3 regions of the Margalitia sp. FSL K6-0131 genome follow, and region 1 is predicted to be linked to each of the others. Evidence: riboswitches for the same ligand, from Rfam matches in the RefSeq annotation. Region 1 holds a riboswitch; each other region holds the start of a gene.
What was found. Region 1 has a riboswitch for S-adenosylmethionine ahead of NSQ59_RS02580 (methionine ABC transporter ATP-binding protein). Riboswitches for the same ligand answer to the same signal wherever they lie in the genome.
Positions count from the first base shown of each region.

Region 1 (4,207 bases):
ATAAATTGGTAAGAGTGTTCGAAAATTTAATTTCAAATGGACTGAAATACGGAAAAGAAGGAAAATGCATTGATATAAGGGTTGGAAAAGAAAAAAACATGGTAGTTGCAGAAGTAGTGAATTACGGGAATCCCATACCAGAGGAGGATTTGCCGTTTATATTTGAACGGTTTTATAGGGTGGAAAAATCCCGTTCCATTGATACAGGTGGATCCGGGCTCGGTTTAGCAATCACGAAAAGCATCGTGGAGCTCCACAATGGAACGATTGAGGCAACAAGCAACAAGAATGAAACCAATTTTAAAATTATGCTTCCAATGGAGAGATTGCCGAATAGCAGGTAATCTCTTTCTGTCTTAAAGGATGGCTTTTTTCAAACCTTCACATCATTAGCTTTTTTTAAGCTTTTCTTTAGAAATCCTTACACGGCATTTAAGTAATTTCCGTTAAAGTTAATATGGGAAAATTTTCAGGGGAGTGAAAGGGATTTGAAGAAGATCTTTGTCCTTATAGCGGTCATAGGAGGTATATTTCTATTTCAGCATTTTGATATGGGAAAAAACATGAAGTTGAATTTCATCCATTCCAATTCAGAAAATCTGCCGATCCAAGGGGAAGCAGGAGTGCTGATGGATGAGGATAACGGGAATATTTTATTTGCAAAAAATGAAAATAAACGCCTTTATCCTGCTAGCACCACGAAAATCCTAACTGCGTTGGTTGCGCTTGATAAAGGAAATCTGAATGATCTGGTGCGGGTGGGGGATGAAGTTTCCTTAAGAACTACTGATGAAAGCTCAGCCGGTCTAAAACGAGGTGATGTGATTCCATTAAAGGTTCTTTTGCGAGCAATGCTTCTTCCATCCGGAAATGATGCTGCAAGAACGATTGCTATTTATATCGCCAAGAAAGATAGTGGGAAACCGAATATGAGTCCAGAGGAAGGGATTCACTATTTTGCAGGGTTAATGAACGAGAAGGCGAAGGAAATTGGGGCAACCCACTCGAATTTTGTAAATCCTCATGGGCTTCACGATCCAAATCATTATTCTACTGCAAAGGATTTGGCTATCATTGCAAGAGAGGCAAGAAAAAATCAAGTCTTCCGTGAAATTGTCAGTGAGGAAACCTACAAGGATTCCTTTTTCACCTTTTACAATCGAAACGAACTTGTAAACCGAGGCAGTGACAACTTCTTTCAAGGAGCAGATGGAATTAAAACAGGTTTTACCGATCAGGCGGGACATTGCTTAGTGTCATCCGCGACAAGAGATGGGAAAAACCTTATATCTGTAGTGCTGCATTCAAGCAAGGAAGGGGTTTATAAGGATTCGACTGCCATGCTGAATTATGGATTTCAGCGGGAATATGCGAGTAAATAGATAGAAAAAGGTTAAAAGAACAAGCGGATGTTCTTTTAACCTTTTTTAGTTAATTTTATATAATTTGTAAGTAGTAAATTAAAGTAAATTTAGAATTACGTGAATACTAATGTTATTATATGAATGTTCATAAGCTGTCTTTAGGGGGTGGATTATGTTATTACTTATTGGTGTAGCGGCAGGCATTGTAATATCAGTAATTGGGTCTCTTTTCATTGGAATGATACCTTATTTGTGGTTTCCGGATTTATTTAAGCTATCCATTGTCCAATCTATTTTAGTTTATTTATTCATTACTTTTAAAGTTAAACCGATTATCCCGGGCTCAAAGCTCTGGATATATAGCTTTTTTTCCTCGCTTTTTATTATTCTAATAGGTTTTTTAATTAATGATCGAAATATATTCATAGATCCTAGTTCTTATAATATTGACGATATCATCAAATGGGTGATCATATATTCCATTGGTGGGGCAATAATTGCATCTCCATTAAGCTATGCCATCATTAAGTCAATCTCCCACTTAAAGCAAAAATTATTAATTAAACCGTAAGTTTCAAAAAACTCTTGACTTATTTTAAAAATCGCAATATTATTAGTCTTGCAAGTTCAAAAATTAAATAAAAAACGCTATTACTTATCCAGAGAGGTGGAGGGACTGGCCCGATGAAACCTCGGCAACGGGTTTGCTATTTTTGCAAATACCGTGCTAATTCCTGCAAATCGAGAAATCGATTTGAAAGATAAGAAGTAGAACGGCTTATTATATAAACCCTTCTTCTTATCTTTATATGGATAAGAGGAAGGGTTTTTTGGTTTTTCAAAGGGGAAACTCATGAAAATAGGCCGTCAAATTAATTCTAAAACCAAGTTATCTCATCAGTTTACTTGATTAAAATTCACTTAGGAGGGAATGACAACTTGATTGAAATTAAAAATGTCTCAAAGGTTTATCCAGGGAAGCCGCCGATTCATGCATTAAAAGATATTAATTTGACAATCGATAAAGGATCCATCTTTGGGATCATTGGTTTTTCAGGGGCTGGAAAAAGTACTTTAATCAGATGCCTAAATAGATTGGAAGAACCGACAGAGGGGACAATCCATCTTAATGGATTGGACTTGATGTCATTAAATGAAAAGGAGCTGCGTAAAACCCGCAGGAAAATCGGTATGATTTTTCAGCATTTTAATTTACTTTCTGCTAAAACGGTCTTTGATAACATTGCCATGCCGCTATATTTGGAAGGCAAAAAGAAGAAAGATGTTCAGGCAAAAGTAAAAGAATTGATTGAATTCGTTGGTCTTACTGGGAAAGAAAATGTTTATCCTGGCCATCTGTCTGGCGGGCAAAAGCAGCGTGTCGGTATAGCAAGAGCATTGGTCACCGATCCGGATTTATTGCTTTGTGATGAGGCCACGTCCGCTCTCGATCCTGAAACAACAAAGAATGTTTTGGAGCTTTTGCGCAAAGTAAACAAATCATATAACCTCACGATTGTTTTAATCACTCATGAGATGAGTGTTATTCGAGATTTGTGTGACAAGGTAGCGGTTATTGATAATGGCGAAATCGTAGAGGAAGGGACAGTATATGAAGTATTTACCAATCCACAAAAAACGATTACTCGCAACTTTGTTAATACGGTGTTGCAAAATGAAGTTCCGCCTAGTCTTTCCAAAACACTTTCAAGCGGCAAGTTTTATCGACTTGTCTTCTTGGGTGACAGAGCAGCAAATCCATTATTATCGGAGGTTTCCAAGAAATTTGATATTCACTTAAATATTCTGTACGGGTCCATAACAGAGCTGCAGGATAGACCATATGGAAACTTGTTTGTTGCACTGGAAGGATCACAGGAAGAGAGTAGAAAGGCTATTCAATTTATTTTAGAAAATGGTATAGAGGTGAAGGAGGTTTTACCACATGGAGCTTAATTGGGAGTTTTTCTGGCCGCAGTTTTTGCAGGCGTGCCAAGAAACGTTTCTGACGGTGCTCGGTTCCTTCATTTTTGGAACCATCATCGGATTGCCATTAGGCATTATCTTAGTTGTGACTAGACCGGGGCACATTATGGAAAATAAAGCAGTCTTTACTGTTTTGAATACGATTATCAATATTGTCCGATCCGTTCCGTTCATCATTTTGCTAGTTGCAATTATTCCTTTTACAAGGCTCATAACGGGAACTTCAATCGGAGTAGCAGCCGCAATTGTCCCTTTATCGATTTTTGTTGGACCTTATTTAGCTAGATTAATAGAAAATTCGATGCTGGAGGTAGATAAAGGGGTGCTGGAAACGGCATATGCAATGGGGGCTACGAAATTTCAAATTATCACGAAATTTATCCTTCCTGAAGCCATACCATCTTTAATTCTTTCGTTTACCACTGCGACGATTGGTCTAATCGGATCAACGGCAGCAGCTGGTGCCGTTGGTGCAGGCGGGTTGGGAGACTTAGCAATTACATATGGATATCAACGATTTATCACTATTGTTATTGTGATTACCGTTGTATTGCTTGTCGTTATAGTTCAACTAATTCAAAGTTTAGGAAATTCATGGTCAAGATATGTGAGGAGGAAAAGAGGATGAAAAAGTTTTTTGTTATTTTTGCAGCATTAGTTTTAACCGTTTCTGTATTATCAGCATGTGGATCTAGTTCCGCATCATCAAGTAATGGAAAAACACGTACGATTAAAATTGGCATCAATGGTGATGACAGTGATCTTTGGAGAATTATTCAAAAACAAGTGAAAGGTGACGGCATTAAGTTAAAAATTATTTCTTTTTCTGATTATGTTCAACCAAATACAGCATTAAA
Region 1 covers NZ_JBBOZS010000001.1:499,231-503,437, forward strand. Annotated here, with positions in the region: gene NSQ59_RS02565 (sensor histidine kinase) at 1-344, shown strand, start outside; gene NSQ59_RS02570 (D-alanyl-D-alanine carboxypeptidase family protein) at 489-1,382, shown strand; gene NSQ59_RS02575 (hypothetical protein) at 1,537-1,935, shown strand; SAM riboswitch class I at 2,017-2,132, shown strand; gene NSQ59_RS02580 (methionine ABC transporter ATP-binding protein) at 2,304-3,320, shown strand; gene NSQ59_RS02585 (methionine ABC transporter permease) at 3,310-3,978, shown strand; gene NSQ59_RS02590 (MetQ/NlpA family ABC transporter substrate-binding protein) at 3,975-4,207, shown strand, end outside.

Region 2 (4,207 bases), 950 kb from region 1:
TAATGATCCGCCAATCACCGCTTTCAGCTTTCCAATACCTAGCTGATCCAGTGCCAGGCGTTCTGCCTTAACCATATCGCGGATGGTTATTGCCGGAAATGCTGAGCGATATGTGTCCTGAGTATCAGGATGGATAGATAAAGGTCCTGTCGATCCGTCACAGCCTCCCAAAACATTGAATGTAATGACTTGCCAATGATTCGTATCAATATACTTACCGCTGCCAATGAGCCCGCTCCACCAGCCGGGCTCTCTTTCCGTTCCGATGGAGAACTGGTTTCCTGTCAAGGCATGGCACACCAAGATGACCGGCGCATCCTCAGGTCCACGTCTTTCATACGCGAGTTCAATATTTAAAACCCCGCCATTTTCCAGTTTCATGTTGCCGATACTAACGGTTTGAATTTTTGTCATGAGACCGAAACAGCCGTTGCCTTTAAAATAGCTTGCTCAAGATCTGCAATGATATCTTCTGCTGCTTCTAAACCAACAGATAAACGAATTAATTCTTCCGTTACACCGGTTTGTTTTAAATCTTCCGCACTTAATTGCTGATGGGTAGTAGATGCAGGATGAATAATCAATGATTTTGCATCACCGACATTGGCAACATGTGACCATAGTTGAATATTGTCAATCACTTTGCGTCCTGTTTCTCTTCCGCCTTTGATACCAAAGTTCACGATGGAACCAAAGCCATCTTTGAAATACTTTTTCGCTAATTCATGGGATGGATGACTTTCTAATCCTGTATAGCTTACCCATTCAACTGCAGGGTGACTTTGTAAAAATTGCGCGACCTTTAAAGCATTTTCATTATGTTTCGGAACACGTAAATGTAATGTCTCAAGACCTTGTAAAAATAAAAACGCACTATCTGGACTTAATGCCGGCCCAAAGTCACGAAGCAATTGGACACGAAGCTTTGTAGCAAAAGCGGCTTGTGGGACATCTACTCCGTAACGCAAACCATGGTAGCTTGGGTCTGGATCTTTAAATCCAGGGAATTTATCGCTGTTCCAATCAAACTTTCCGCCATCGACAACAACACCGCCGATTGCTGTACCGTGTCCGCCAATCCATTTGGTTGCTGAGTGTACAACAACATCTGCTCCCCATTTAATCGGGTTTGTTAAGTATGGCGTACCGAAAGTATTATCTACAATCAATGGAATGCCATTTTCATGAGCAACTTTTGAAACGGCTTCAACATCTAATACGTGTAAGCTTGGATTTCCAATAATTTCTGCAAACAATGCTTTTGTTTTTGGAGTGATTGCTTTTCGAAAATTTTCCGGATCATCTGCATCGACAAATTTCACATTAATACCATACTTTGGAAGGGTGACTGCAAATAGATTGTAAGTTCCCCCATAAAGGTTACCAGCTGCTACGATCTCATCCCCTGTACCTGCCAGGTTTAAAATGGAAAAAGCAATCGCTGCTGCTCCAGATGAAAGAGCTACTGCTGCTGTGCCACCTTCTAAAAGGGCTACTCGTTTTTCAAATACATCTACAGTCGGATTTCCAATTCGAGTATAGATGAAACCTTCCTGTTCTAAAGCAAACAATCCTTGAGCATAATCCGTATCTTTGAAAACATAGGAAGTAGTTTTATAAAGGGGAACGGCGCGAGAACCAGTGACTGGATCTGCTTGTTGACCTCCATGAAGTAATAAAGTTTCTGGGCGAAGCTGTTTTTGTTCTGTCATTTTTACATTCCTCCAATTTTTGATTAGGTTTTCATCGAGAAATTTAAAGACAGGGGTGAGGTTCTAAAGAGGAATTAAAAAAGCCCTCTTCATAAGAAGAGGGCTTGTTATGCAGGTTCCTCCCCTTATCTTTCAGATCTCATGGATCTGTAGGAATTAGCACCTTATCAAACTTATGTGTTTGATGGTTGCCGGGCATCACAGGGCCTAGTCCCTCCGCCGCTCTCGATAAGAGTATTCGTTTAGTTTTCATAAAATTTAAAATTGCTTCTAATGTGCATTATAGAAGAGTGATAATTCATAAGTCAATAGTTTTTTTAAAATTTTTTAAATACTCGCTTTTTAATGTGTTGCAAATTCCGCCATTAAAGGGAAGCTTGGATGGCTTGCTCAAATTGTTTAATTATATCGCTTGCACTTTCAATTCCTATTGAGATGCGAACCACTTGTTTATTGATTCCAATTTTATCTTGGAGTTCCGGCGGTAATGCCCGATGAGATGTTCCAAGCGGATAGGAAACAGTTGTTTCAACGCCGGCTAAGGTAGGAACGATTTTTACCCAGCCAAGAGATGAAAAGAATCGGCTAATATCGCAATTTTCCCCTAATTCAATTGTTACTATGGCTCCGTTCCCTTTTTCCGATACATATTCAGGATAGTAAACTTTTTTTACAGAAGGATTTGCATGTAGCGCATGTGCTAACTCTTTAGCATTTAATGCCTGACGTTCCATTCTTAGTGCTAAAGTTTTTAAGCCACGGCATGCAAGCCACGCCTCAAATGGACTTAAATTTGCGCCGAGGTTGACTACTTTTTCACGTGCTTTTTTCACAATGTCAGTGTGTCCCACTAAAACTCCTGCGGTTACATCACTATGGCCGCCTAAATATTTGGTCGCACTATGTACAACAAGGTCGACTCCTTCCAGATATGGCTGCTTTAAATAAGGACTCGCGAAAGTATTGTCTACCATCGTGATAATAGATTTTTCTTTTGCAATTTCGACAAGTTTTCCGATATTCTCCACTCGTAAAAATGGATTGGTTACCGTTTCGGTATAGAGTAGTGTTGTGTTTTTTTGAATGGCGTTTTTCACTTGTGCGCTATTTTCAAATGGAACAAAGGTAGTTTCAATACCGAATTGTTTCAGCTCTTCTTTTAATAGATGATAGGTTCCTCCATAAAGGTCTTCCGCTGCCACAACGTGATCTCCCGCTTTTGCAACAGATAAAATTCCCGCTAGAATGGCAGACAGTCCTGACGAGGTTGCCACTCCAGCTGGTGCACCTTCCAAAGCTGCAACTGCTTGTCCCAGTTCATCCGTATTCGGATTTCCCGTCCGACTGTACAGATAAGGAGATTTTCCTTGGTAGAATCCCTCCAATTCTTCTAAAGACGAGAAAGTAAAAGCCGTTGTTTGATAGATTGGTGTTGTTTTGCTATGGATAGAATTCGTGTTTTTTAATGAATTATGAACCACTTTCGTATCGAATGAAACATCCAATTTCCACACCCCGCATATTAGTAGTTATGGCTCTTTTCATAAACTTTGTTGCTTTCGAAGCGAACACCTAAAAAACATAAAAAGCAACAATCCTTAAAAAATTGCCTATTTAATTAAACAGATTGTACGTCTGGAATGTCTTGATGTCAAAGGATTTTTTTAAAAAAAGGGGGAATGTAAAAGTGGAACATGGATGAAGAGACAGGTCCCTAATCCCAAAAGGCGGGACGAGGGACCTGTGCTCTTTTCCACTATAATATTGGTGACAGTAGGCGGGAAACGGATTCTTTAAAACGTATATACATTGGGCGTTTTCGATAATCCTCCAGGGTGAGTTCCCGAGATTTTTTCATATCCTCTTTGTAAATGTTTTCGAGTTTTTTCGCGATATATTGGCTATATAAAAAGGCATTTACTTCAAAGTTTAAGCGGAAGCTGCGGTTATCAATATTGGCTGTTCCAACGGTTGCAATTTTTCCGTCCACCACAAGCATTTTCGCGTGAATAAACCCATTTTCATAAATATAGACCTTCGCATTTGTTTTCAAAAGCTCTCCAACATTCGAATAGGTTGCCCAGTACACAAACATATGATCCGGCTTATCCGGAATCATCAAGCGCACATCAACACCTGATAAGGCTGCGATTTTTAAGGCATTGAGCAAACTATCATCCGGGATAAAATATGGTGTCTGCATGTAAATATATTTTTTAGCAGAATTGATCATTTTAATATATCCGTTTTTAATTTGCTCCCATTCCGAATCAGGTCCGCTCGAAACGATTTGGACATCAGTATCTCCTGTTGATTCTATATCAGGAAAATATCTTGTTTCATATCGGATTTCCTTTGAGGATGCCTGATTCCAATCAAGAATGAATCGTGTTTGCATTGCATAAACAGCTTTGCCAGAAATTTTCAAATGAGTATCTCTCCAGTAGCCAAACTTATCATCTAAGCCTAAATACTCATCTCCAATATTAAAACCA
Region 2 covers NZ_JBBOZS010000001.1:1,451,212-1,455,418, reverse strand. Annotated here, with positions in the region: gene metX (homoserine O-acetyltransferase MetX) at 1-414, opposite strand, end outside; gene NSQ59_RS06895 (O-acetylhomoserine aminocarboxypropyltransferase/cysteine synthase family protein) at 411-1,712, opposite strand; SAM riboswitch class I at 1,835-1,947, opposite strand; gene NSQ59_RS06890 (trans-sulfuration enzyme family protein) at 2,078-3,217, opposite strand; gene cls (cardiolipin synthase) at 3,469-4,207, opposite strand, start outside.
Region 2: another riboswitch for S-adenosylmethionine. It lies ahead of NSQ59_RS06895 (O-acetylhomoserine aminocarboxypropyltransferase/cysteine synthase family protein); the one in region 1 lies ahead of NSQ59_RS02580 (methionine ABC transporter ATP-binding protein).

Region 3 (4,207 bases), 1.2 Mb from region 1:
TTGCAGCATGATTGTACTATCCATGAGAAAGGAAGTGAAACGCAGATGGCATTGACGTTTTATTGGTATCCTAAATGCGGTACTTGCCGAAAAGCAAAAAAATGGTTAGAGAGTCATAAGCATGAATTGATAGAAATTCATATTGTGGACTCGCCGCCATCTAAAGAGGAATTAAAAAAGCTCTACCATTTAAGTGGATTAGATTTAAAAAAGTTCTTTAATACGAGTGGACAAAAATATCGGGAACTCGGATTAAAAGATAAAATAAAAAGTGCATCAGAAGATGAATTACTTGATATACTTGCTTCTGATGGAATGTTAATGAAGCGGCCACTAGTTACAGATGGGAAAGATGTAACAGTTGGATTCAAGGAAGAAGAATTTGCACAAAAATGGGGATAAGAATGTAGTAAATTCTTGATTTACATACAACTTTTATGTAAATATTAACTTGTTATGTATTAATATCATAAGTCGAATTTCGACTTTAAACGCAAGTTGGGTGAGTACATATTATTATGGGAATTTCACCTGTATTTTTGAACATATTGATGGAGGGATTTTTCAATGAGTTTACCAAGTGAATTACGTTATTCAGAAGAACATGAGTGGGTAAAAGATGAAGGCGGTAATGTTCGCATCGGAATTACAGATTTTGCGCAGTCTGAGCTAGGCGACATCGTTTTCGTGGAGCTTCCTGAGGTAGGAACAGAAGTGCAAGCTGACGAACCATTCGGGAGTGTGGAATCTGTTAAAACAGTATCCGAGCTTTATGCACCAATAAGCGGAAAAGTTGTGGCTGTTAACGAAGATTTAAATGACAGCCCTGAATTTGTAAATGAATCACCATATGAAAAAGCGTGGATGATCGTAGTGGAACCATCTAATAAAGAGGAAATAAGCGAATTATTGACTGCAGAACAATATCAAGAAATGATTAACGAAGATTAATCAAAAACACCTTGGTTCTTCCAAGGTGTTTTTCCATAGATAGGATGATAGAACGTGAACGATTTAACATATGAAGAAATCAGCGAAATGATGGTAATGCAAGATAAAAGTTATACCCTCTATTTATATACTCCTTTATGTGGTACATGCCAGGTTGCGGGTAAGATTCTCAGAATAACAGAAGAACTTTTACCTTCCTTACAAATGTATAAAACAGATTTAAATTACTCTCCACAACTTGCCGAAAAATTTCAAATAGAAAGTGTCCCTTGCCTACTCCTTTTTCAAAACGGAGTATTAAGGGAAAAAATTTATGCATTTCATTCTGTTCCATTCATATTCGAAAAATTAAAAACACTTTAGAACGAATATTACAAATAGGTAGTAATATATCCAAAATATCACATATTTCTTGGGAAATAAGTAGGATAACAGTCGTGATTTGATGATTGTTGTCCTTTTTTGTTTTTAAACGCGAAAATTGCAGATAAATTTTAGGAGGAGATAAGGAGATGTTTAAAGTATTTTACAGTTAAATAACGATTGAATGGGATGATTATATGGAAAGCTGCTTAACAAAATTAAAATATCATTTTTTTGCCCGGAATCACATACAGGCCTTGTTGCCAAATGAACCTCTTACTTTTTGTATATGTATAGAAAAGGAAACTTGGGTCGTTTGGTTTTCTAAAAATGAATTTTCCTTTGAAAAAACGAATCAAGTAGATGAAATAGATACGAAAATGATAATGGGAAAACCAATTGCAATGGATCTATTAAGCGGGAATATTCGATTATCACAATTAAGAAAATATAATCATGTTGTTTACGAGGGTTCATTCCGGCATTTTCTATTGTTAGAATCCGTTTTTTGGTTATGTCGAGATTATGACGAACAAGCGGAAGCGGTTTCTTTTTAGAAATGTATAATTTTCCTTTGACATGTTAATTCTTTGCGTGTTACAATCACTTTCGTAATTATATGAACTTAATTTCAATTGAATAAATGTGTGCTCTTATCAAGAGAGGTGGAGGGATGTGCCCTATGAAACCCGGCAACCATCAGTTCATAACTGAAATGGTGCCAATTCACACAAAACAATCTTGTATTGTTTTGGAAGATGAGAGAAAGGACATCATATTTGCGTGCCTTTCTGCTCATTGCAGAGAGGCATTTTTATTTGGAACATTTCGGGAAAAGAAGGTGGAAATAATTTGATTACGATTCAACAAGTGAGAAAACAATTTAAAACGAAAAATAAAGTGGTCACTGCGGTTGATAATATTGATTTGCAAATCAAGGAAGGGGAAATCTTTGGAGTAATCGGATATTCTGGTGCCGGAAAGAGTACACTTATTCGTATGTTAAATGGATTGGAGCTTCCTACCTCGGGTGTTGTTCGAGTAGCAGGGCAGGAGATTTCCAAAATAAAAGGCAAAGCATTGAGAAAAGCTAGACAAGATATTGCCATGATTTTTCAGCATTTTAATCTATTATGGTCTCGAACCGTGCGTGAAAATATTGCCTTCCCATTAGAAATTGCCCGTGTACCAAAAAAAGTACGTATGAAGAGAGTTGATGAGCTTATTAAGCTTGTCGGGCTTGAGGGTAGAGAAAATGCATATCCATCCCAATTAAGTGGAGGACAAAAGCAAAGAGTAGGGATAGCTCGTGCATTAGCTAATAATCCGAAGGTTCTTCTTTGTGATGAGGCTACTTCAGCGCTTGATCCACAAACTACAGATTCGATTTTAGATTTATTAGTAGACATCAATAAACAATTGGGATTAACCATTGTTTTAATTACACATGAAATGCACGTCATTCGCAAAATATGCCATCGGGTCGCAGTGATGGAAAATGGGAAGATAGTAGAAACAGGACCAGTTCTGGAGGTCTTTAAAAACCCGCAGCAGCAAATTACAAAACGATTTGTTCAGCAAGTATCCGAACAGGAAGATACAAAAGAAGTAGTTTCCCATTTACTGCAAAAGTATCCGGATGGACTCGTAATAAAATTAACCTTTATTGGTGGTTCAACAGAGCAGCCGATTATAACAAATTTAATTAGGGAGTTTCCATTATCCATTAATATCTTGCAAGGGAATATTTCACAAACGCAGAATGGCTCCTATGGAACCTTATTTTTACAAATTGTTGGTCACGAAAAAGAAATGGAGCAAGCAATCCATTATTTGAAAGAACAGCAAGTTGGCGTGGAGGTGATGAAGTAAAATGATGGAGAAATTTTTTCCGGATGTTGAATGGCTATCAATGAAAGAGGCTGTATGGGAAACATTATATATGTCTTTTTGGTCTGTTCTCGCCACTTTCATTTTAGGTATTATTTTAGGACTTTTACTATTTCTTACTGCTAAAGGTCAAGCATGGGAAAATCGATTTATCCATTCGATTATTTCCGCTGTCGTTAATATATTTCGGTCCATACCGTTTATTATCTTAATCGTCCTACTAATCCCTTTTACGAAATTACTTGTAGGAACAATTATTGGAGAAACAGCAGCTTTACCGGCCTTAATTATTGGGGCTGCTCCATTCTATGCTAGGCTTGTGGAAATTGGTCTTCGTGAAATAGACAAAGGTGTCATTGAAGCAGCAAAATCAATGGGTGCCTCAACAGGTACAATTATTTTTAAAGTATTATTACCAGAATCAATGCCCGCTATTGTTTCAGGTATAACGGTCACTGCTATTGCTATTGTCGGTTACACAGCGATGGCCGGAGCAATTGGCGCCGGTGGTTTAGGAAATGTTGCATATATGGACGGTTTTGAAAGAGGCCGAAATGATGTAACTGTATTTGCTACTATTCTAGTTTTAATTATCGTGTTTATCATCCAATTTCTTGGAGATTTTATAACAAAAAAAATAGATAAACGTTAAAAACATCAGGAGGGTTAAGAAATGAAAAAATGGTTAGGTATTTTCATAGCTTCTTTATTAATTGTTTCACTGGCTGCTTGCGGAACGAAAAATTCATCTAGTAATAGCGATACAAAATTAGTTGTGGGTGCATCTAATACACCACATGCTGTCATTTTAGAAAAAGCCAAGCCGATTTTGAAGAAAAAAGGAATTGATTTACAAATTGTAAAGTATTCAGATTATGTAATGCCAAATAAAGCATTAGATTCTGGAGAACTTGATGCAAACTATTTTCAGCATATTCCTTATTTAAATTTACAAATGAAAGAAAATGGATATAAGTTCGCGGTTGCTGGTAAGATTCATATT
Region 3 covers NZ_JBBOZS010000001.1:1,678,213-1,682,419, forward strand. Annotated here, with positions in the region: gene NSQ59_RS08025 (arsenate reductase family protein) at 46-402, shown strand; gene gcvH (glycine cleavage system protein GcvH) at 568-951, shown strand; gene NSQ59_RS08035 (thioredoxin family protein) at 1,006-1,314, shown strand; gene NSQ59_RS08040 (hypothetical protein) at 1,512-1,871, shown strand; SAM riboswitch class I at 1,965-2,079, shown strand; gene NSQ59_RS08045 (methionine ABC transporter ATP-binding protein) at 2,167-3,186, shown strand; gene NSQ59_RS08050 (methionine ABC transporter permease) at 3,188-3,856, shown strand; gene NSQ59_RS08055 (MetQ/NlpA family ABC transporter substrate-binding protein) at 3,878-4,207, shown strand, end outside.
Region 3: another riboswitch for S-adenosylmethionine. It lies ahead of NSQ59_RS08045 (methionine ABC transporter ATP-binding protein); the one in region 1 lies ahead of NSQ59_RS02580 (methionine ABC transporter ATP-binding protein).